Regions from separate parts of the Azospirillum sp. UFLA03-27 genome, predicted to be linked through region 1. Evidence: predicted binding sites of a transcription regulator. Region 1 holds the regulator's gene; each other region holds the start of a gene.
What was found. The regulator PhoB, encoded in region 1, activates phosphate uptake and scavenging genes when phosphate is short. The targets are predictions, from matches to a motif close to TNTCATAAAACTGTCA.
Positions count from the first base shown of each region.

Region 2: Q4I23_RS13520 (RNA degradosome polyphosphate kinase) is a predicted target of PhoB. The motif match lies at 5,485-5,500, and genes of this name have one in related genera.
Region 3: Q4I23_RS11610 (DUF47 domain-containing protein) is a predicted target of PhoB. The motif match lies at 1,763-1,778, and genes of this name have one in related genera.

Region 1 is NZ_JAUQTX010000017.1:17,914-24,590, reverse strand. Features, by position in the region: gene pstA (phosphate ABC transporter permease PstA) at 1-585, shown strand, start outside; gene pstB (phosphate ABC transporter ATP-binding protein PstB) at 623-1,408, shown strand; gene phoU (phosphate signaling complex protein PhoU) at 1,468-2,268, shown strand; gene phoB (phosphate regulon transcriptional regulator PhoB) at 2,300-3,004, shown strand; gene Q4I23_RS04530 (hypothetical protein) at 3,199-3,456, opposite strand; gene Q4I23_RS04525 (DsrE family protein) at 3,462-3,899, opposite strand; gene Q4I23_RS04520 (HesA/MoeB/ThiF family protein) at 3,926-4,714, opposite strand; gene Q4I23_RS04515 (hypothetical protein) at 4,786-5,595, opposite strand; gene cysK (cysteine synthase A) at 5,905-6,677, opposite strand, start outside.
Region 2 is NZ_JAUQTX010000074.1:11,624-18,300, forward strand. Features, by position in the region: gene Q4I23_RS13485 (HdaA/DnaA family protein) at 1-117, shown strand, start outside; gene Q4I23_RS13490 (SDR family oxidoreductase) at 56-835, shown strand; gene Q4I23_RS13495 (FMN-dependent NADH-azoreductase) at 915-1,514, opposite strand; gene Q4I23_RS13500 (DMT family transporter) at 1,555-2,037, opposite strand; gene Q4I23_RS13505 (LysR substrate-binding domain-containing protein) at 2,110-3,024, shown strand; gene Q4I23_RS13510 (CYTH and CHAD domain-containing protein) at 3,173-4,795, opposite strand; gene Q4I23_RS13515 (SixA phosphatase family protein) at 4,867-5,385, opposite strand; gene Q4I23_RS13520 (RNA degradosome polyphosphate kinase) at 5,602-6,677, shown strand, end outside.
Region 3 is NZ_JAUQTX010000059.1:11,082-17,758, reverse strand. Features, by position in the region: gene rraA (ribonuclease E activity regulator RraA) at 49-546, opposite strand; gene Q4I23_RS11615 (NUDIX hydrolase) at 605-1,651, opposite strand; gene Q4I23_RS11610 (DUF47 domain-containing protein) at 1,882-2,535, shown strand; gene Q4I23_RS11605 (inorganic phosphate transporter) at 2,540-3,547, shown strand; tRNA gene Q4I23_RS11600 (tRNA-Gly) at 3,853-3,927, opposite strand; gene Q4I23_RS11595 (ATP-binding protein) at 4,279-6,677, shown strand, end outside.

The DNA of each region.
Region 1 (6,677 bases):
CTGGAGGAGTTCGCGCCGAAGAACCGCTGGACCGACCTGATCGAGGTGAACATCAACAACCTCGCCGCGGTGCCCTCGATCATCTTCGGCCTGCTCGGTCTGGCGGTGTTCCTCGGCTTCTTCGGGCTGCCGCGCTCCGCCCCGCTGGTCGGCGGCCTGGTGATGGCGCTGATGACCCTGCCGGTCATCATCATCGCCTCGCGCGTCGCGCTGAAGGCGGTGCCGCCGTCGATCCGCGAGGCGGCGCTGGGCGTCGGCGCCTCGCCGCTGCAGACGGTGACGCACCATGTCCTGCCGCTGGCCCTGCCGGGCATCCTGACCGGCACCATCATCGGCATGGCCCGCGCGCTGGGCGAGACGGCGCCGCTGCTGATGATCGGCATGGTGGCCTTCATCGTGGACATCCCCGGCGGCCTGACCGACAGCGCCACGGCCATCCCGGTGCAGATCTACATGTGGGCGGACAGCCCCGAGCGGGCCTTCACGGAGCGCACCTCCGCGGCGATCCTGATCCTGCTCGCCTTCCTCATCCTGATGAACGGCTTGGCCGTCTTCCTGCGCAAGAAATTCGAGAGGCGTTGGTAACCCCATGAGCGTCCAGACCCACATCCCGGCCACGGCCATGCCTTCGCGTCCTGCCGCCGGCATTCACGGCACCAAGATGGTCGCCCGCGACGTCAAGGTGTTCTACGGGGCCAAACAGGCGCTCAAGGGCATCAACCTGGAGATCCAGGAAAACCGCGTGATGGCGCTGATCGGCCCGTCCGGCTGCGGCAAGTCGACGTTCCTGCGCTGCCTGAACCGCATGAACGACACCATCGAGAACTGCCGCGTCGAGGGGCTGATCGCGCTCGACGGCGAGGATGTCTACGGCAAGTCGATCGACGCCGTGCAACTCCGCGCCCGCGTCGGCATGGTCTTCCAGAAGCCGAACCCGTTCCCGAAGTCGATCTACGACAACATCGCCTACGGCCCGCGCATCCACGGCATCGCCAGCCACCGCGACGAGATGGACGAGATCGTCCAGACCTCGCTGAAGCGCGCCGGCCTGTGGAACGAGGTGAAGGATCGCCTGCGCGAGCCGGGCACCGGCCTGTCGGGCGGCCAGCAGCAGCGCCTGTGCATCGCCCGCGCCATCGCCGTCAGCCCCGAGGTGATCCTGATGGACGAGCCCTGCTCGGCGCTCGACCCCATCGCGACGGCCCACATCGAGGAGTTGATCGACGAGCTGCGCGAGAACTACACGATCGTCATCGTCACCCACAACATGCAGCAGGCGGCCCGCGTCTCCCAGAAGACCGCCTTCTTCCATCTGGGCGACATGGTGGAGTGCGACGATACCGAGGAAATCTTCACCAACCCGCGGGACGAGCGCACCCAGGGCTACATCACCGGCCGCTACGGCTGATCCCCGGCCTCTGATCCCCAACAGCGCCGCCACTCCTCCCTCAGCGAAGGACGTGAAGCATGAGCAACGAACACATCGTGCGTTCCTTCGCGCACGAACTTGAGCGCCTGTCCAACCTGATCACCCAGATGGGCGGCGTCGCCGAAGCGCAGGTGGACGCCGCCGTGAAGGCGGTGGCCCGCCGCGACGTCGCGCTGGCCGCCCAGGTCATGCAGGCCGACCAGCGCATCGACGCCTACGAGCGCGATATCGACGCCGAGGCCGTGCGGCTGCTCGCCCTGCGCCAGCCGCTGGCCCAGGACCTGCGCGAGATCGTGTCGGCGCTGAAGATCGCGTCGGATCTGGAGCGGATCGGCGACTACGCCTCCAACATCGCCAAGCGCTCGCTGGCGCTGGCCCAGGTGCCGGTGGTGCGCCCGGCGGCGGCCATCCCGCGCATGGGGCGGCTGGTCGAGTCGATCATGAAGGACGTGCTGGACGCCTATATCGAGCGCGACGTCCAGCGCGCCATCGCCGCCTGGGAGCGCGACGAGGAGCTGGACGACCTCTACACCAGCCTGTTCCGCGAGGTCCTGACCTACATGATGGAGGACCCGCGCAACATCACGCCCTGCACGCACCTGCTGTTCATGGCGAAGAACCTGGAGCGGATCGGCGACCACGCCACCAACATCGCCGAGACCATCCATTATCTGGTGGTCGGGACGACGCTGCGCGCGGCGCGCCCGAAGAACGACGGCAGCAGCTTCGCCGTGGTCGAGCCGGGTGGTTCGGTCATGGATGCGGCCACGGAGGCGGTGGAACGGGGATTGCCGCGGGACGGTGGTCCGGATAACGATGGAGCGGGACATGCCGCGTGACGGCGAGACGCGCAGTGGGAGCGGGACAAGCATGAATTCGGCGCTGAAGCCGCTCGTTCTCATCGTCGAGGACGAAGCCGACATCGTGACGCTGCTGAAGTACAATCTGGAGAAGGAAGGCTTCCGCGTGAACGCCGCCACCGACGGCGAGGAAGCTCTTCTGCTGGCCGGGGAGCAGACGCCGAACATCGTCCTGCTCGACTGGATGCTGCCGCTGATGTCGGGGCTGGAGGTTTGCCGCCAGATGCGCCGCAACAGCAAGATGCGCGATATCCCGATCATCATGCTGACCGCCCGTGGCGAGGAGGCGGACCGCGTGCGCGGCCTGAACTCCGGCGCCGACGACTACATCACAAAGCCCTTCTCCCCGACCGAGCTGGTCGCCCGCATGCGCGCCGTTCTGCGCCGCTCGGCCCCCGGCATGACGGACGAGACGCTGCAGTTCGCCGACGTGACCATGGATCTGGCCGCCCACAGGGTGCGCCGGAACGGTCGCGACGTGCATCTGGGGCCGACCGAGTTCCGCCTGCTGCGCCATTTCATGCAGCATCCCGGCCGCGTCTTCTCGCGCGAGCAGCTTCTCGACGTGGTGTGGGGCCACGACGTCTATGTCGAGCCGCGCACCGTCGACGTTCACATCCGCCGCCTGCGCAAGGCGATGAACGAGGAGACGGAGATGGACCTGATCCGCACCGTCCGCTCGGCGGGCTACGCGCTGGACAGCAAGTCCGTGTGAGCGGCAGGAGTTTTGGGGGGCAATAGTGTTTTCACGGATTTCACGGATTTCACGGATTTTTATACTCGTGCGCAGCTCGTGTCGGATCGATCAGCTTGCACGAAGCAAGTCCAAGAAAAATCCGTGTCATCCGTGCTTAAATCCGTGCAATCCGTGTGAATTTTGTTGTTCGCCGGGAATCCGAAGAGCTGCCCTCACCCCTCCAGCAGCTCCACCGCCTCCCGCAAAATCGCCACCTTCGGGCCGAAGCGCTTCGCCGGGTCGCTGTCCTCGATGAAGCCGATCATCATGCGCAGGGCGTGCGCCACCCGCGGTGCGAGATTGGGATGCGCCGTCACATGCTGCGCCAGATGGACCAGCGCGTCCCGGTAGGGGCGGCCCTCGAAGCCCTCCGCGGCGATCGCCTCGAAGCGGTTCGCCTGTTCGATCACCAGGCTGTGGTCGTCGGTCATCGCGCTCACACGAACAGGATCGCGCCGGTCTTCGGCGCGTCGTTCAGGAAGGTGACGACGCCGCCGGTCTTCACCGGCACGTCGGGGCGCAACGGCACACCGGCAGGCAGGCCGAGCGCGCGCAGCCCCATTTCGCAGGCCATGACCGTGACCTTCAGCATCACGCAGGCCTCCAGCAACTCCTCGAAGCCGGCCAGTCCGTTGGCGGTGAAGGCGGCGTCGCGCTCCGCCGGGCGGCTGCCGTCGTCGGCGGGGTCCAGCCGGTGCCAGCCCGGCACGCCGTCCGCACCCTCGGCCAGCAGCGTGTTCAGGGCGCGGCCGGTGAAGAACAGCGTGACCTTGCGGTTGGTCGCCGCCGCCGCGCTGGCCATCACCAGGGCGTAGTGAACCCGGTCGAAGCCGCCCGCGAACAGGACGATGGACAGGGACTCAGGACCTTCCATGACTAAAGGGTTCTCCCAATCGCCGCTCAGTGGGCGGACAGGTCGTGGATGGTCGGGTGGGGGCCGCACAAGGGGCAGTCCGGGTCGCGGCGCACGGTGATGCGCTGGAAGGAGGCGTGCAGCGTGTCCAGCATCATCAGGCTGCCCGACAGGCCCTCGCCGATGCCCATGATCTCCTTCAGCACCTCGGTCGTCTGGAGCGAACCGACGAAGCCGGCCAGCGCTCCCAGCACGCCGCCCTCGGAGCAGGACGGCACCAGCCCGCGCGGCGGCGGTTCCGGGAACAGGCAGCGGTAGCAGGGGTGCGGATCGCCGAGATGCGCCTTGAAGGTGGACACCTGCCCGTCGAAGCGCAGGATCGCCGCCGACACCAGCGTCTTCTTCGCGAAGTAGCAGGCGTCGTTCAGCAGGAAGCGCGTGGCGAAATTGTCGGACCCATCGGCCACGATGTCGTAGCGGCCGATCAGGTCCAGCGCGTTGTCCTTCGTCAGGCGCGTCTTGTGCACCTCCACCGCCACGTCGGGATTGAGCGCGCGGATGCGGGCGGCGGCGCTCTCCACCTTCGGAACGCCGAGCGACGACTCGTCGTGGATCACCTGCCGTTGCAGGTTGGACAGGTCCACCGTGTCGTCGTCGATGACGCCGATGGTCCCCACCCCCGCCGCGGCGAGGTAGAGCAGCAACGGTGCGCCCAGCCCGCCGGCCCCGACGACCAGGACGCGGGCGCGCAACAGCGCCTCCTGCCCGATGCCGCCGACCTCCGGCAGGATGATGTGGCGGGAATAGCGGTGAAGCTGGGTGTCGGTGAAATCCATGATCCGCAGAATAGCGCGGAACGCCCCATGCCGCGCAAGCCCCCTCGCTCGGGCTCCTGCGGCGGGCGGCGTCAGGCGAGCAGGCTCATCTTGTAGGGGGTGGTCTTCGACGTGCTGGACGACTTGTTCGCGTCCTCCGCCGCCCACTGCTTCAGCCGGGCCTCGCGCTCCCGCATGATCTTGTCGAACGGGCGTTCCTCGGTCGATTCGGGCGACTTGGCGACCTTCTGGACGAAGTTCAGCTGATAGGGGATTTCGCCGATCACGTTCTTCGGCGGGACGATCACCAACTCGTACTGGCCGGGGTCGATCTTGAAGCTGGGCTTCTTCAGCATGTCCTCACCCGACTTGGCCGGGTCCATCGTGTCGCCGGAGGCCACGACCTTGCCCTCCTTGCTCATGAGGGCCCAGCGCGTCAAGGGAAGGGACATGTTGCCGACGAACTCGCCGCCCTGCGCGACGGTCAGCGTGTGCTTCTGGACACCTGGATCCTTGCCGACGACGGCGCGGGCGATGCCCTTCATCTGGGCGCCGGTCCCCACCATCATGATGTTCTGGCGTTCGGTGATGTCCAGCGTGTATTCGCGTTCATTCACGCCGCGGACGGCCTGGGAGATGACCGCCGTGTAGGTGCCGGGGCCGAGCTTCGCGCTGGCCTCCGCCGCCTCGTTCTTCGCCTTGGCCTCGGCGACGACCTTGTTGTTCTGGTCGACGATCTTGATGTTGGTGTTGATGTCGGCGATTCGGAAATTGAATTCGCCGGCCTTCGACACCGTGAACTGGCGGTAGTCGGTGGATGCGAGGTTGGAGTCCAATTCGTTGGTGATGCCGCGGAACTGGAACCAGTTCATCGTCGAGGCATTCGGAATCGCGACGCCCATGGTGGCCTCCCCCGCTGGTCCTGTGCCGTCAGCTCCGCATCGTCGGGCGCCCGTGGCGCAAGCCGGGCCGTCGCCTGAAAAGGCGGAGCCGCGCCGGCCGAAACTCCCGGCGCAGACAAGTTAGATTACTAAAATCCAATCTTTTTGTCAAAGCGCCGCCTGATGCCAGGGGCAGGCACAAAGACCGGACGGAGCCCACTCTACAGCAGGATGCGCGGCGGCGCAATATTCGCCGTCCGGTTGCGCAGGAACATGTACCGGAGATCCCTCTCCCACAGCCGCAGGTGGATGTGGGAGAGGGGCGCCGGGTTACTCCAGCCCTTCAAACAGGGCGGTGGAGAGATAGCGCTCGGCGAAGGATGGCAGGATCACGACGATCAGCTTGCCCTCGTTCTCCGGACGGGAGCCGATCTCCAGCGCCGCGGCCAGCGCGGCACCCGAGGAGATGCCGACCGGGATGCCTTCCAGCTTCGCCACCTTGCGGGCCGTCTCGAAGGCGCGCTGGTTGGAGATGCGCACGACCTCGTCGATCAGGTCCTTCTTCAGGACGTCCGGCACGAAGCCGGCGCCGATGCCCTGGATCTTGTGCGGGCCGGGCATGCCGCCGGACAGGACGGGGCTGTCCTCCGGCTCCACCGCGATGGTGCGGAAACCGGGCTTGCGGGCCTTCAGGACCTCCGACACGCCGGTCAGCGTGCCGCCGGTGCCGACGCCGGAAATCAGGAAGTCGGCCTTGCCGTCGGTGTCCTTCCAGATCTCCTCCGCCGTGGTGTTGCGGTGGATCTCCGGGTTGGCGGCGTTCTTGAACTGCTGGAGCATATAGGCGTTCGGATCGGTGGCGACGATCTCGTCGGCCCGGCGGATGGCGCCCTTCATGCCCTCCGCCGCCGGCGTCAGGACCAGCTCGGCGCCCAGCAGCTTCAGCATCTTGCGGCGCTCGACCGACATGCTTTCCGGCATGGTCAGGATTAGCCGGTAGCCCTTGGCGGCGGCGACGAAGGCCAGCGCGATGCCGGTGTTGCCCGACGTCGGCTCGACCAGAGTGGTGCGGCCCGCTTCGATGGTGCCGGCGCGCTCCGCCG
Region 2 (6,677 bases), on a different contig from region 1:
CCGCTGGCCCGCGAGGTGCTGGCCGGACTGGAGGCCGGAAAGGGAGGAGACGAGGATGGATCTGGGAATCGCCGGACGACGCGCCATCGTGTGCGCAGCCAGCAAGGGACTGGGTAAGGCCTGCGCCGTGGCGCTGGCGCGCGAAGGGGTGGCGGTCACCATCACCGCCCGCGGCCGCGACCTGCTGGAGGCCGCCGCGGAGGAGATCCGCAAGGAAACCGGCGCTGCCGTGACCACCGCCGTCGGCGACATCGCGACGGAGGAGGGGCGCGCCGCCGCTCTGGCCGCCTGCCCGGAGCCGGACATCCTGGTCAACAACGCGGGCGGCCCGCCGCCGGGCGATTTCCGCGACTGGGAGCGCGACGACTGGGTCCGCGCCGTCGAGGCCAACATGCTGGCCCCGATCTTCCTCATCAAGGCGACGGTGGACGGCATGATCGGCCGCCGCTTCGGGCGGATCGTCAACGTCACCTCGGCGGCGGTCAAGGCGCCGATTCCGATCCTCGGCCTGTCCAACGGGGCACGGGCGGGGCTGACCGGCTTCGTCGCCGGGCTGTCGCGGCAGACCGTGCGCCACAACGTCACGATCAACAACCTGCTGCCCGGCCCCTTCGAGACCGACCGCCTGCGCGCCACCATGGAAGGCGGGGCCAAGGCCAACAACCGCAGCCTGGACGAGGAGATGGACGTCCGTCGCGCCGGCAACCCGTCGGGCCGGTTCGGCGATCCGGCGGAGTTCGGTGCGGCCTGCGCCTTCCTCTGCTCCGCCCACGCCGGTTTCATGACCGGGCAGAACGTGCTGCTGGACGGTGGTGCCTACGCCGGGACGCTGTAGGCGGCTGGGTGAGATTTGAGCCGGGTCCTGTCCGACCGCCATTCCAAGAGCCGTCGGACAGAACCTGGCGGAGTGCCCGCTAGAAATCGCAACGTGGATCGAGGACCGATATGGCCTCGAACGCGGCCTGCATGCCGCTTTCCCGGTGTGCTTCGCTGATGGCGAGACCTTCCGCGGCGATCACATCGAGCCTCGTCACGCCGATGAACGCGAACATCGACCGAAGGTAGGTTTCGGCGTGTTCGGACGACGCCAGGGCCGTGCTCTGTCGATACTGGCCGCCCCGCGCCACGGCAAGGATCACCCGCTTGTCCTGCGCCAATCCTTCCGAGCCGTTTTCCGTGTAGCGGAACGTCTTCCCCGCGATCACGATCCGGTCGATCCACGCCTTGAGCTGGCTGGAAATGGTCAGGTTGTAGAGCGCGACGCCGATGACGATGACATCGGCATTGATGAACTCGTCCAGAAGTTCTTCGCCAAACGCGATGTCGTCCATCACGGCCGGAGACGCCGCCAGATGGTCGCCGGTCAGATGCGGAACGGGAGCCGCGGCCAGATCACGATGGATGATGTCGATCGCCGGATTGTGTTCCTTCAATCTTTTGACGATGGCTCCGGACAGCATGCGGCTTACGGATTGCTCACCGAGAATGCTGGAGTCGATGTGAAGCAGTTTCATGGGTGATCTTTCTTGAAAGGCTGGCGAGAGCGGCGTGCTGTCACGAACCGGCGGACGGTTTCGCGCCGAACGCCGGCAGCTGCATCACGATCAGCCCGAGAAAGATCAGGCCAAGACCGGCGAGACGGGACAGCGAGACGGGCTTTCGAGGGAGGCCGACAAGACCCCATTGGTCGATGATGATCGACGCCAGCATTTGCCCGGCGATGGCCGCCATGATGAATCCGGCGGCGCCGAGTTTCGGCGCAAGCATGAGCGCGCCGGTGATATAGACGACGCCGACAACACCGCCGATCCATATCCAGCGAGGGGCTTGTACCAGATTCGAGAGGGTCGGCGCTTCCACCCTTGCCAAAGCCATGACGGGCAGGATGCAGGCGAAGCTGACGCACAGGGATACGACCGTCCCCCACAGCGGATGGCCGAGCGACCGTCCCAGGACGGCGTTGGCCCCGGCTTGAAACGGAACAACCGCACCAGTGATGATCGCGGCCAGGATGAGAAACAGCGAATTGGTTTGCATGGTTGAGCCTCCATGCATCACCAGATGATGCATTCGCTTTGTGGATGGAAATTCTGATGTAATATCCTTCACATGCACAGCACGAATACCCTTCGTGGCATCGACCTCAACCTGCTGGTGGTCCTCGATGCTCTGCTGACCGAGCGGCATGTGTCGCGCACGGCATCCCGATTGAACATGAGCCAGCCAGCGGTCAGCCACGCGCTCGGGCGTCTGCGGCATCTGTTCGATGACCCCCTGTTGATACGCCGCGACGGGCAACTCGTGCTGAGCGCAAGGGCGCTTGAAATTGCTCCGGTGCTGACCGAAGCCCTGCGACAGGTGCGGGAGGTTCTAGGACCGGGAGGCTTCGACCCAGCCAAGGAAAAACGGACGTTTCGCCTTGCGATGTCTGATTATGGCTCTGCTGTCGTCCTTCCCGGTCTGCTGAAAACGCTGCGCCTCGAAGCGCCGGGGATCGACTTGGTGATAACCCAATCGAGCCGGGAAGCGATGCTTCGGCAGGTGTTGGACGGGGACTGTGATCTGGCGGTCGGCGTGTTTCCCGATCTTCCAGAACGGATCGAAGCAGAGCAGCTTTTCGTCGAGCGCTTCGCTTGCCTTGCGGATCGGGACGGGCTGGGAAGCCATGACCGCCTGGATATTGGAGCCTATCTTGCCCGGCCACACGTGCTCGTCGCGATGAAGGACGAAGCAAACACCGAGATCGACACGGCCTTGCGCGCCGTCGGCCACACGCGCCGCATCGCTGTCACGCTGCCGCATTGGGGAAATGCGCCACGGTTGATCCAAGGGACAGATCTCGTTCTGACCGTGGCCCGGAAAGCCCTTGCGCTCTATGAGCATGACCCGGCCGTCATCGTCTTCGAGCCGCCATTTCCGATACCGCCATTTCCCTTCGTTCAGGTTTGGCATGAACGGCGCGGCGGCGATCCCGGGCACCTGTGGCTGCGCAACGCGGTCGCGGGCGTCTCGATGGCCGTGTAGTTGGTTGCCATCCGACATGGGTGCCGTCTACGCACCAAAGCTCCGGGTCGATCCGTCCTTACGCGCCCTTCCGTTTGCCGATCGCCAGCAAGCAGACGGACATGACCGTCATCCCGGAACCGTCAGACAGAATCCCGGAAACTTGCCATCACCAGAACACCGGCCCGTCGCGGAAGGTTTTCCACAGCCCCGGCAGCGCCTTGCGGCGCTTGTCGGCTTGTTTGGTTAGCCAGCGGGCGGTCGCTTCGGCGGCGGGCCGCTGCTCGGGCCGGTCCGCCGACAGACGGCGCAGACGATCGCCGGCCACCGCGGCGTCGTGCTCGGCGTCCAAAGCGCCCAACAGGGTGTCCAGCGCGGCGATGAAGGGCACCGTTGCGGTTTCGGCGTAGAGGCCGCGGAAGAACTCAGCCGTGTGGCGCAGCTTGCGCAGGCGGCGGCGCAGCCGGTCGCGCGCCGCGGCGTCGGCACCGTCCAGGTCGCGCCCCGCCTTCAACGCTCCGGCCTTCAGCGCCTTGGCGTGCTGGGCGGCCAACCAGGGGCCGGACAGCTCGGCCATCGGGCGGTCGAGCTGGGCGCGGACCTCCGGAGCGGCGCCGGACTGCCACGCCCCGTCCTCCAGCCAGGCGCCGAGCGCCAGGATCAGCCCGGTGCAACGTGGGGATTGGATCGCCTCCACCGCCGCCAGCGCGGGCGCCCGCCGGGTTTCCCGCACCGCGGCGGTCAGCGCGGCGATTCCATCGGCGGGGGCCTTCCCCGTCGCCGCGAAGGGCGCGATCCCATGGGACAGCAGCACGTCCCAGTCGCGCGCCGGGCCGAGCTGGCGGGAGAACCAGCGGATGTCGTTCCCGGCGTGGCAGGCATCCGGCACTCCGGCCAGGGGGCGGAACAGGCGGATGGCGGTGCGCAGGCGGCGCAGCGCGACGCGCATCTGGTGCAGCCCCTCCACATCGCCGCCGGCCAGGGCGCAGGCCTCGTTGGCGAGCAGAAGGCGCAGGCCGTGCCGCACGATGTGGCGGTAGGCCTCGGCCACCGTGGTGACCGGGGTCAGGCCCAGCGGCTCCGGCAGGACGGGGGCGGGCAGGCGCCCGGTGACGAGGCGGTCGCCGATTTCCGCCTTGCTCTCCGTCCCGATGCGAACCGGCACGCGGCGCTGGAGCGCCAGCGCGAGGTCGAACAGGCGGCCGATGCGGCCCGACTTAAGCTCAAGCTCGACCTCGCTGATGCGGGCACAGGCGTTGCCGGCGGTGATCTGGCCCTCGTCCACCGCCACCTCGATGGAGGTCAGGGCGTCCGGGCGGACGAGCAGGGTGGTGCGCCGGAACTCCGTCGTGAACTGCGGAACCAGTGCCGCCCGCGCGTCCTCCGGCACCAGGGCGGCGACACCCTCGGCGTCGAGGGGTGTCATGTCGGGGGCGGCCGTGGGGATGGCCCAGTCCCATTTCTTGCGGATGGCCACCGCGGCCGAATCGCCGGGGGTGGCGGCGTTGATGGTCTTCAGCGTCTGCACGAAGCGGTCGCCGTCCTGGCGCACCCGCAGGGCCACGCCCCCCAGGAACAGGCGCCGGTCCGGCGTGTCGTAATAGACGGTGCGCAGGTCGCGGACGGCCGGCGCGCCCTCCGCCTTCTCCTTCAGCGCGGGCAGGTCGGCAACGCGGGACAGATCGCGCGGATCGAGATGGAGCTTCATTTCCACCTCGCGCGTGGCGGACACCGTGGCGGACACCGCGGCGGGTGCGCCTGGGGGCGCGTTGTTCTGGGGCGCGGAAGACACGGGGGGCGACTCCTGCTCGGTTCCGGGCCTGCTCGGTTCGGAGTTGAAATACCCCATTTGGCAAAAGGGCGTTAAGAGAGTTTCCGCGGCAGGATGAAATCGGCCAGCCGTCCCGCCCCGCTGTCGAGGTCGGCCCAGCGGGCCGCTTCGAACAGAATGACGGCGCAGGCACCGGTTGGAAACTTCTCCGCCAACGCCGCGCGGTGCCGCTCCTCGCCGCTGCCGGTCAACTCGCGGGCGAGGTCGTGGAGGTCCGGGTTGTGAGCGACCAGCATCAGCGACGACACAGACTCGGGCGCGTCGCGCAGCCGTTCCAGAAGGACCCCGGCGCCGCACAGGTAGAGGCCGCGCTCGCGCTCCACCGGGATGCCCGGGGCGTCCATCACCTCCAGCAGGCGGTCCGCGGTGTCCGCCGCGCGCCGGGCGGTGGAGCACAGCACCAGCCCTATGCGCGCCCCGCGGTCCTTCAACTCGTGCCCGACCAGCCGGGCCGCCTTCCTGCCCCGCGGCGCCAGCGGGCGGTCATGGTCGTCCAGGGAGGGATTGTCCCACGCGGACTTGCCGTGGCGCATGAGATACAGGGTCTTCATCGAGGCGGTCCTTCCTGTCCGGATCGCGGTCCGGCGGGATGCGCCGGGGGTGCGACTGTTTTCGCAGCGGTATTATCGTGGCGGCAGTATTATGCTGTCTGACCCAAAACCGTAACGTAGTTGGGGTAGGTTGCTTGGCCCGCCGACCGCGGTGGGGCGGTTCGGCCCGACCGGACTGTAGCGGCACCACCCATCACGCAAAAGCCCGAGGCTGCTGTGACCGAACTTCAGGACTTGGAAGCGACCTGCATCGAAGCGGACGCGCCGGAGCGCTTCATCAACCGCGAACTGTCGTGGCTGGCCTTCAACCAGCGCGTCCTGGATGAGGCGTCCAACCCGAACCATCCGCTGCTTGAGCGGCTGAGGTTCCTGTCGATTTCGTCCAGCAACCTCGACGAATTCTACATGGTCCGCGTCGCCGGCCTGAAGGGGCAGGTGGCCGCGGGGGTGAAGACACCCAGCGCCGAAAACCTGACCCCGGCCCAGCAGCTCACCGCGGTGAACCAGCGCATCGTCGAGCTGATGAACGCGCAGCAGACCATGTGGCGCAGCCTGAAGCAGGACCTGCGCGAGGCCGGCATCATGGTGGCCGGCGCCGAGGACCTGACCGAGGGGGAGAAGGACTGGCTGGAGGCCAAGTTCCTCGACGACATCTTCCCCATCCTGACGCCCATCGCCGTGGACCCGGCGCACCCGTTCCCCTTCCTGCCCAACCTGGGCTTCTCGCTGGCGCTGCAACTGCACGAGCCGGTGAAGGGGCGGCATCTCGACGCGCTGGTCCCGCTGCCGGCGCAGCTCGACCGCTTCATCCGCCTGCCGGGGTCGGAAATCCGCTTCATCCAGCTTGAGAAGCTGGTGATGCTGTTCATCGACCGGCTCTTCCCGCCGTTCCAGGTGAAGGCCCACGGCGTCTTCCGCGTCCTGCGCGACAGCGAGATGGAGATCGAGGAGGAGGCGGAGGATCTGGTCCGCACCTTCGAAAGCGCGCTGAAGCGCCGCCGCCGCGGCAGCGTCATCCGGCTGGCCACCGACGCCGGCATGGCGGCCGACCTGCGCGAGTTCCTACGCCACGAGCTGCGCGTGTCGAACGACGACGTGTTCGTCCTGGACGGGCTGATCGGCCTGTCGGACACCCGCCAGCTCATCGTCGACGAGCGGCCCGATCTGGTCTTCCGCCCCTTCAACGCCCGCTTCCCGGAGCGCATCCGCGACTTCGGCGGCGACTGCTTCGCGGCCATCCGCGACAAGGACATCGTCGTCCACCACCCGTACGAGAGCTTCGATGTGGTGGT
Region 3 (6,677 bases), on a different contig from region 1:
ATCACAGGGCCGGGCCATGGCGCCTTTGCCTGTCCCGTTCCATACCTGTCACGCGACGGCGCCGAACTCCTCCGGAGTCAGCACCAGCACGCCGTCCTCGTCGGCGAAGACCAAATCACCAGGATTGATCCGGATGCCGGCCAGCGTCACCGGCAGATCCTTCTGCCCCTCGCCGTTGCGGACGGTCTTGCGCGGAATCGCCGCCAGCGCCTTGATGCCCAGATCCAGCGTGGCGAGCACCGCGGCGTCGCGGACGCAGCCGTGAATGACCACGCCCTCCCAGCCGTTCTTCACCGCGTCCTTGGCGATCAGGTCGCCCATCAGCGCAGCGCGCAGGCCGCCGCCGCCGTCCACCACCAGCACCTTGCCCCGACCCGGCGTGCCCAGCGTCTCCTTGACGCGGGAATTGTCCTCAAAGCACTTCACGGTCACCGCGGCGCCGCTGAATTTGCAACGCCGGCCGAAATCGCGGAAGACGGGGTCGGCGACGCGGACGGTCTTCTCGAACCGGTCGTAGAGGTCGCAGGTGCTGTCGAAGTCGGTCATGCGCTTTCGCTCCCCTTCTTTAGGCATTGGCGGCAGAATACCCACAGATCAACGGTGGTCAATCCTCCGGGGCGGCGATGGCGCCCGTGCTGGTGCGCTCCAGGATGGCGCTGCGGCGGAAGCGGTAGAGTTCGGCGGGGCGCCCGCCGGTCTGGCTTTCATACTGGCCGGTCGGTTCCACCAGCCCGCCGGAGATCATCAGGCGGCGGAAGTTCTGCTTGTGCAGCCGCTCGCCCGACAGCGCCTCCACCACCTGCTGAAGCTGGTGCAGGGTAAAGGTCGGGGGCAGCAGCTCGAACACGATGGGGCGGTATTTCAGCTTGCCGCGCAGCCGCTCCAGTGCCGTCGCCAGGACGCGGCGGCCGTCGCGGGCCATCGGGCGGCCCAGCGCGCGGGGCATCTCCAGCCGCACCGTGCGCTCCTCCACCCCCGCCCGGCGGGCGAGGTCATGGTCGCGGAACGCCTCCACCACCAGCCCGGCCTCGTAGAGCAGTTCGTAGCGCTCCAGCACCCGTTCAGAATCCCAATCCCCGCCATCCAGGGCGAAGGCCATGCGGGCACGCTCACCGCGGCGGGCGCGGGCGGGCTCGTCAGGTGCTCCAGCGACCCAGCGGGCCAACGCCGGGCGGATCACCGAATCGAGCAGCGCCGGCGGCGAATCGCGCCAGTCCTCCCAGGGGAAGAACTCATACAGGCCGCGCCACTCCGCACCGTCGATGCGCAGCGGCGCCTCGCGCAGCAAGGCCAGATAGCCGACCACCAGCGAGCGCGGGCCGCCGAACAGCTCGTGCGGGTCGCGGTAGCGGTCGCCGAAGCTGTAGAGCTGTTCCACATAGCGCAGGGTCAGCCCGGCCGCGCCCTCCGCGACCGCGCGCAGGCCGTCCTGAAGGGTGCGGAAGCGCTCGGGATCGAAGGGGGCGCCCGGCAGCGCGTCGCGGTGGGGCGGCGGCTCGTCGCCGCGGCGGTGCGATTCGGGGATCTCGAAGCCGCTGCGCACGGTCACCACGCGCGGCTCGGCACCATTCGCCGGGGACACGCCCACCGAAACGATGGCCGCCGTCAGGCCGATCTGAGTTTCCGAGCCGTTCCGTGTTTCCCCTGCCACGCGCCACCCCGTTGCCGATCCGTCGGCGGCAGGATAAGCGGCCCGCCGCGGCAAATCACCGGTCTTTCCGCCGGCCACCCCCGTGAAATCTCGCCGCAAGCCGGCCCGGCATGACACTTTTGTGACTCCCCACGGGCGCCGGGGATGTTACACCAGCCGCGACGCTGAGGCTCGCGCGCGTCCGTGCGGGTCCCCAGCACTGCAGGCCGGCGTAAGTTGGAGAACCACGCATGCTGAATTTGTTCCGGGCCCTGATGCCGCGCGAAGAACGGTTTTTCGACCTGTTCGCCGAGCATGCCCGGACCGTCGCCACGGGCGCCGAGGCGCTGCGGGCGATGATGGCCAGCGGCCAGGACCTGGAGGAGCGGTTCCAGACCATCCGCCGGGTCGAGAGCGAGGCCGACGCCATCGAGAAGGAGATCCAGCTCGCCGTCCACCGCACCTTCATCGTGCCCTTCGACCGTTCGGACATCCAGGAACTCGGCAAGCGGATGGACGACGTTCTCAACCTCATCGAGGAGACCGCGCGTCACCTCGTGGAGGCGGGCTTCACCGATTACACGCCGGAAATGCACGCCCAGGCCGACGCCATCGTGCGCTGCACCGCCCGGCTGAGCGCGGGCATCCCCCTGCTCCGCGACATCCCCAAACACGTCGAGCAACTCCACGCGATGACCGCCGAGGTCTCGCGGATCGAGAGCGAAGGCGACCGGCTCCTGCGCGAAGCCAAGCACCGGCTGCGCGACGAGAGCGGCGGGCTCGACGCCCCCATCACCCATCGCCACGCCCTTCAACGCGAGATCATCGAGCTGCTGGAACGCGTGCTCGATGCGTGCGAGGACGTGGCCGACACCATCGACGGCATCATCGTCGAACAGGTCTGATCCCATGGAAGCCGCTACCCTCGCCCTGCCCATCCTCATCGGGCTGATCGGCGTCGCCCTCCTCTTCGATTTCCTCAACGGGCTGCACGACGCGGCCAACTCCATCGCAACGGTCGTCTCCACCCGCGTGCTGTCGCCGCGGACCGCCGTCGCCATGGCCGCCTTCTTCAACTTCATCGCCTTCCTGTTCTTCGGGCTGCATGTGGCGACCACCATCGGCACCGGCATCGTCGGGGCGGGGGTGGTGGACCCGCACGTCATCTTCGGCGCGCTGATGGGCGCCATCGTCTGGAACGTCTTCACCTGGTGGCTGGGCATCCCGTCCAGCTCCTCCCACGCGCTGATCGGCGGCCTCGTCGGGGCCGGCGTGGCGAAGGCCGGGCTGGACGCCGTGGTGGTGTCCGGTCTGGCGAAGACCGCCGCGGCCATCGTCGTCTCGCCGGTGGTCGGCTTCCTGCTGGCCAGCGTGATGATCGTGGCGGTGTCCTGGATCTTCCGGCGCAGCACGCCCTTCGCGGTCGACCGGCTGTTCCGCCACATCCAGATCGGCTCCGCCGCGCTCTACAGCCTGGGACACGGCGGCAACGACGCGCAGAAGACCATGGGCATCATCGCCGTCCTGCTCTATTCCCAGGGCCTGTTGGGGGAAACCTTCCACGTGCCCTTCTGGGTGGTCATCACCTGTCAGGCCGCGATGGGGCTGGGCACGCTGTTCGGCGGCTGGCGCATCGTCAAGACCATGGGGTCCAAGCTGACCGATCTGAAGCCGGTCCAGGGCTCCTGCGCGGAGACCGGCGGGGCCATCACGCTGTTCGTCGCGACGTGGCTCGGCGTGCCGGTCAGCACGACCCACACCATCACCGGGGCGATCATCGGCGTCGGCGCCGCCCGCCGCACCAGCGCGGTGCGCTGGGGTCTGGCGCAGGGCATCGTCATGGCCTGGGTCATCACCCTGCCGGCGACGGCCGTCGTCGGCGCGCTCTTCTACGAGCTGTCGCTGGCGCTGTGGTGACAGACCTAAAGCGACTTCCGTTCGCTTTAGACTCATATCGCCTCATTCGCCGGCTCTCAGCGGATGCCGATGGCATCCGCCTGCCGCCAGCGGGAACTCTGTTCCCGCGAGAGGCGGGCTCCGGTCGCATGTGCGACCGGGACCGCCGTCGCGGTCCAAAGCGGATTGCAATCCGCTTTAGCGGGGCCGGCGGGCCGAAAGGCCCGCCACCGGCTTCCGCCCCGGCGCCCCAGCGCAGCGACACGGCGCAAAACGCGAAAAGGGCGGCCCAAGGCCGCCCTTTTTCGTACCATCCGCGCTGAAAATGGAGCGGGCGAAGGGATTCGAACCCTCGACCCCAACCTTGGCAAGGTTGTGCTCTACCCCTGAGCTACGCCCGCGCCGCTCCAGCGGAGGAGCGCCCGTATACGCCCCGGCCGCGGCCAAGGCAAGCCTATTTTTTCACGCGACACCAATCCGTGCGTCGAAGGAGCCGCGGCACGGCAGGAATGCAGGCGGGCAGGGGCCGCCGCTTGCGGATTGCGCGATAAAACATACCAACATATGTTACGCTGCCTCGTTCAGAACGGAATTACCCAACCGTTGTTTTGAATGTCTGCGCATTCGAAATTGTTTCCTCTAACATGCCGATGACGCTCCGCAGGGGGGCTTCGATGGCCGGAACGGATATGGACCTGGGCGAATCGCAACCGATGCCCACGGCGGCGCCTCGGAAGGCGTCCTGCCGGCCCATGCCCGCACCCGACGCCACGCGCCCTCCGGATTCGGCGGATGGCGGAGCGGCCCGGCGCAACAGCGCGGAACGCAAGGTCGTCACCGTTCTGTTCGCCGACATCGTCGAATCCTCCAGCATGGTGTCGGGCCGCGACCCGGAGGAGGCCGACCAGACCCTTCTCACCATTCTGCAAGTCCTCACCGACTCGGTGGAGCGCTACGGCGGCACGGTGGCCCAGGTGCTGGGCGACGGCATCATGGCGGTGTTCGGCGCGCCCTCCGCGCAGGAGGATCACGCGTTGCGCGCCTGCCTCGCCGCGCAGGACATCGCCCGCTCGGCCATCGATTCGGACGAGTTCAAGATGCGGGTCGGCATCAGCTCCGGCGAGGTGGTGGCCCAGATCATCGAGACCGGGGTATGGACCGATTACCGCACCGTGGGCGAGACGGTGCATGTCGCCGCCAAGCTTCAGCAGCGGGCGCACCCCAACAGCGTGCTGCTGAGCCGCGAGACGTTGGACCTCGTGCCCAAGGGCCTGAGCGTCCGTCCGGCGGGAACGCTGCGCCTGTCCGCCACGGCGGAGCCGGTGACCGCCTTCGCCCTGGAAGCGGCGCGGGCGATGCGGCGCACGGCGATGGATCTGCTGTCAGCCGAAGGCACCCTGTTCGTGGGGCGCCAACCGGAACTGGCCATGCTGACCGGCGCGCTGCGGCGGGCCGAGCGGGGCCGCGGCGCCTGCGCCATCCTGATCGGAGAGGCCGGCATCGGCAAATCCCGGCTGACCGGCGAGCTGATGCGCAGCCCGGAGGCCGCGGCCTTCACCATCGCCATCTGGCCGCAATTCCCGATCCGCCGCCTGGGCGACCCCGACGATCTGGAGGCGGCGGCCCGCTGCCTCGCCCTGGCGGTCTGCGGAGCGGCGGACGGTCCGGCGATGGACGGCTCCACACTGGATGGCCCCACACGGGACGACCCGACACTGAATGGTCCGACGGTGGCCCGGCTGACCGCCGCCGCGGCGCGCAACGGCGGCGAACTGGCCGGCGAAGCGATGCGGGAACTGCTCGGCCAGCCCTCCGTCCATCCGCTGTGGCAGGGGCTCGACCCGGCCCAGAAGGCCGATTTCAGCATCGAGGGGCTGGTCGCGGCGATCCGCGAGCTGTCGGTGGAGCGCCCGCTGCTGATCCTCGTCGAGGACGCGCACTGGACGCGCGGGCTGACCAACCGCCTGCTGGACGCCCTCGCCGAAGGGGTGGAGGACGCCCGCGTCTTCGTCCTGGCCACCTCGCGTCCGGATTCGCCGGGCGGCTGGACCGCGCCCGACTCCGTCCATGCCCTCGCGCTTGAACCGCTGGAGCCCTTGCAGGCCGACGAGTTCCTCGACCACTGGCTGGGCCACAGCCCCTCGCTGGCCGACCTGAAGGCGCGCGTCGCGGCGCAGAGCCAGGGCGTGCCGCTCTATCTGGAGGAGTCGCTGCGCACGCTGGAGACGACCGGGGCCATCGTCGGCAGTCCGGGCCGCTACAGCCTGGGCAAGGCCGACGCCCGGATGTCCCTGCCGGCCACGGTGCACGGCCTGCTCGCCTCGCGGATCGACGCGCTGGAGCCCGGCCCGCGGCGGGTGCTGATGCATGCGGCGGTGATCGGCACATCGGTCGATCTGGGCCTGCTGCGCGCGGTGTCTCCGATCCCCGCCACCGAACTGCCCTCGGCTCTGGCCCGGCTGGAGCAAAGCGGCTTCTTCGCGCGCACCCGCCTGCTGCCCAACCTGGAGCTGACCTTCCGCCACGCGCTGGTCCAGGAGGTCGCCTACGCCACCTTGACCAAGCGGGAGCGCCAGCCGCTGCACGGGCGCGTTCTGCACGCCCTGCGGCGGCGGTCCGACCGCAACCTGCCGAACCGGGCGGAGCTGATCGCCCATCACGCTTTCTACGCCGAGGACTGGCCGCTCGCCTGCGCCTACGGCCGACGGGCCGGGCGCCGGGCGGAAATGCGCTGCAAGCATTTCGACGCCGGGCGCTTCTACGAACAGGCTCTGAAGGCACTGGACCATCTGCCGGACACCCGCCGCAACACCCAGCGGCGGATCGACCTGTGGGTCGGCATTCCCCTCGTCCTGCTGCCCCAGGGGCGCCAGTTGGCCGGCGACCCGCTGGAGGAGGCGCGGGACATGGCGCTGGGCATCGGCGACCGCATCCGCTACGCCCGCGCGACGTCGCTCAAGGCGTCCTTCCAGTGGGTCTACGGCGTGCTGGACGGGGCCATCGCGCTCAGCCGCAGCGCCCTCGACCATCTGGGCAACCAGGGGACGATGGAACTGCGCATCCAGGGGCTGATGCGGCTGGGCGGCATGCTGGTGGACAAGGGGCATTTTCCGGAAGCGCAGGAGAAGCTGGAGCAGGCGCGCAGCCTGGC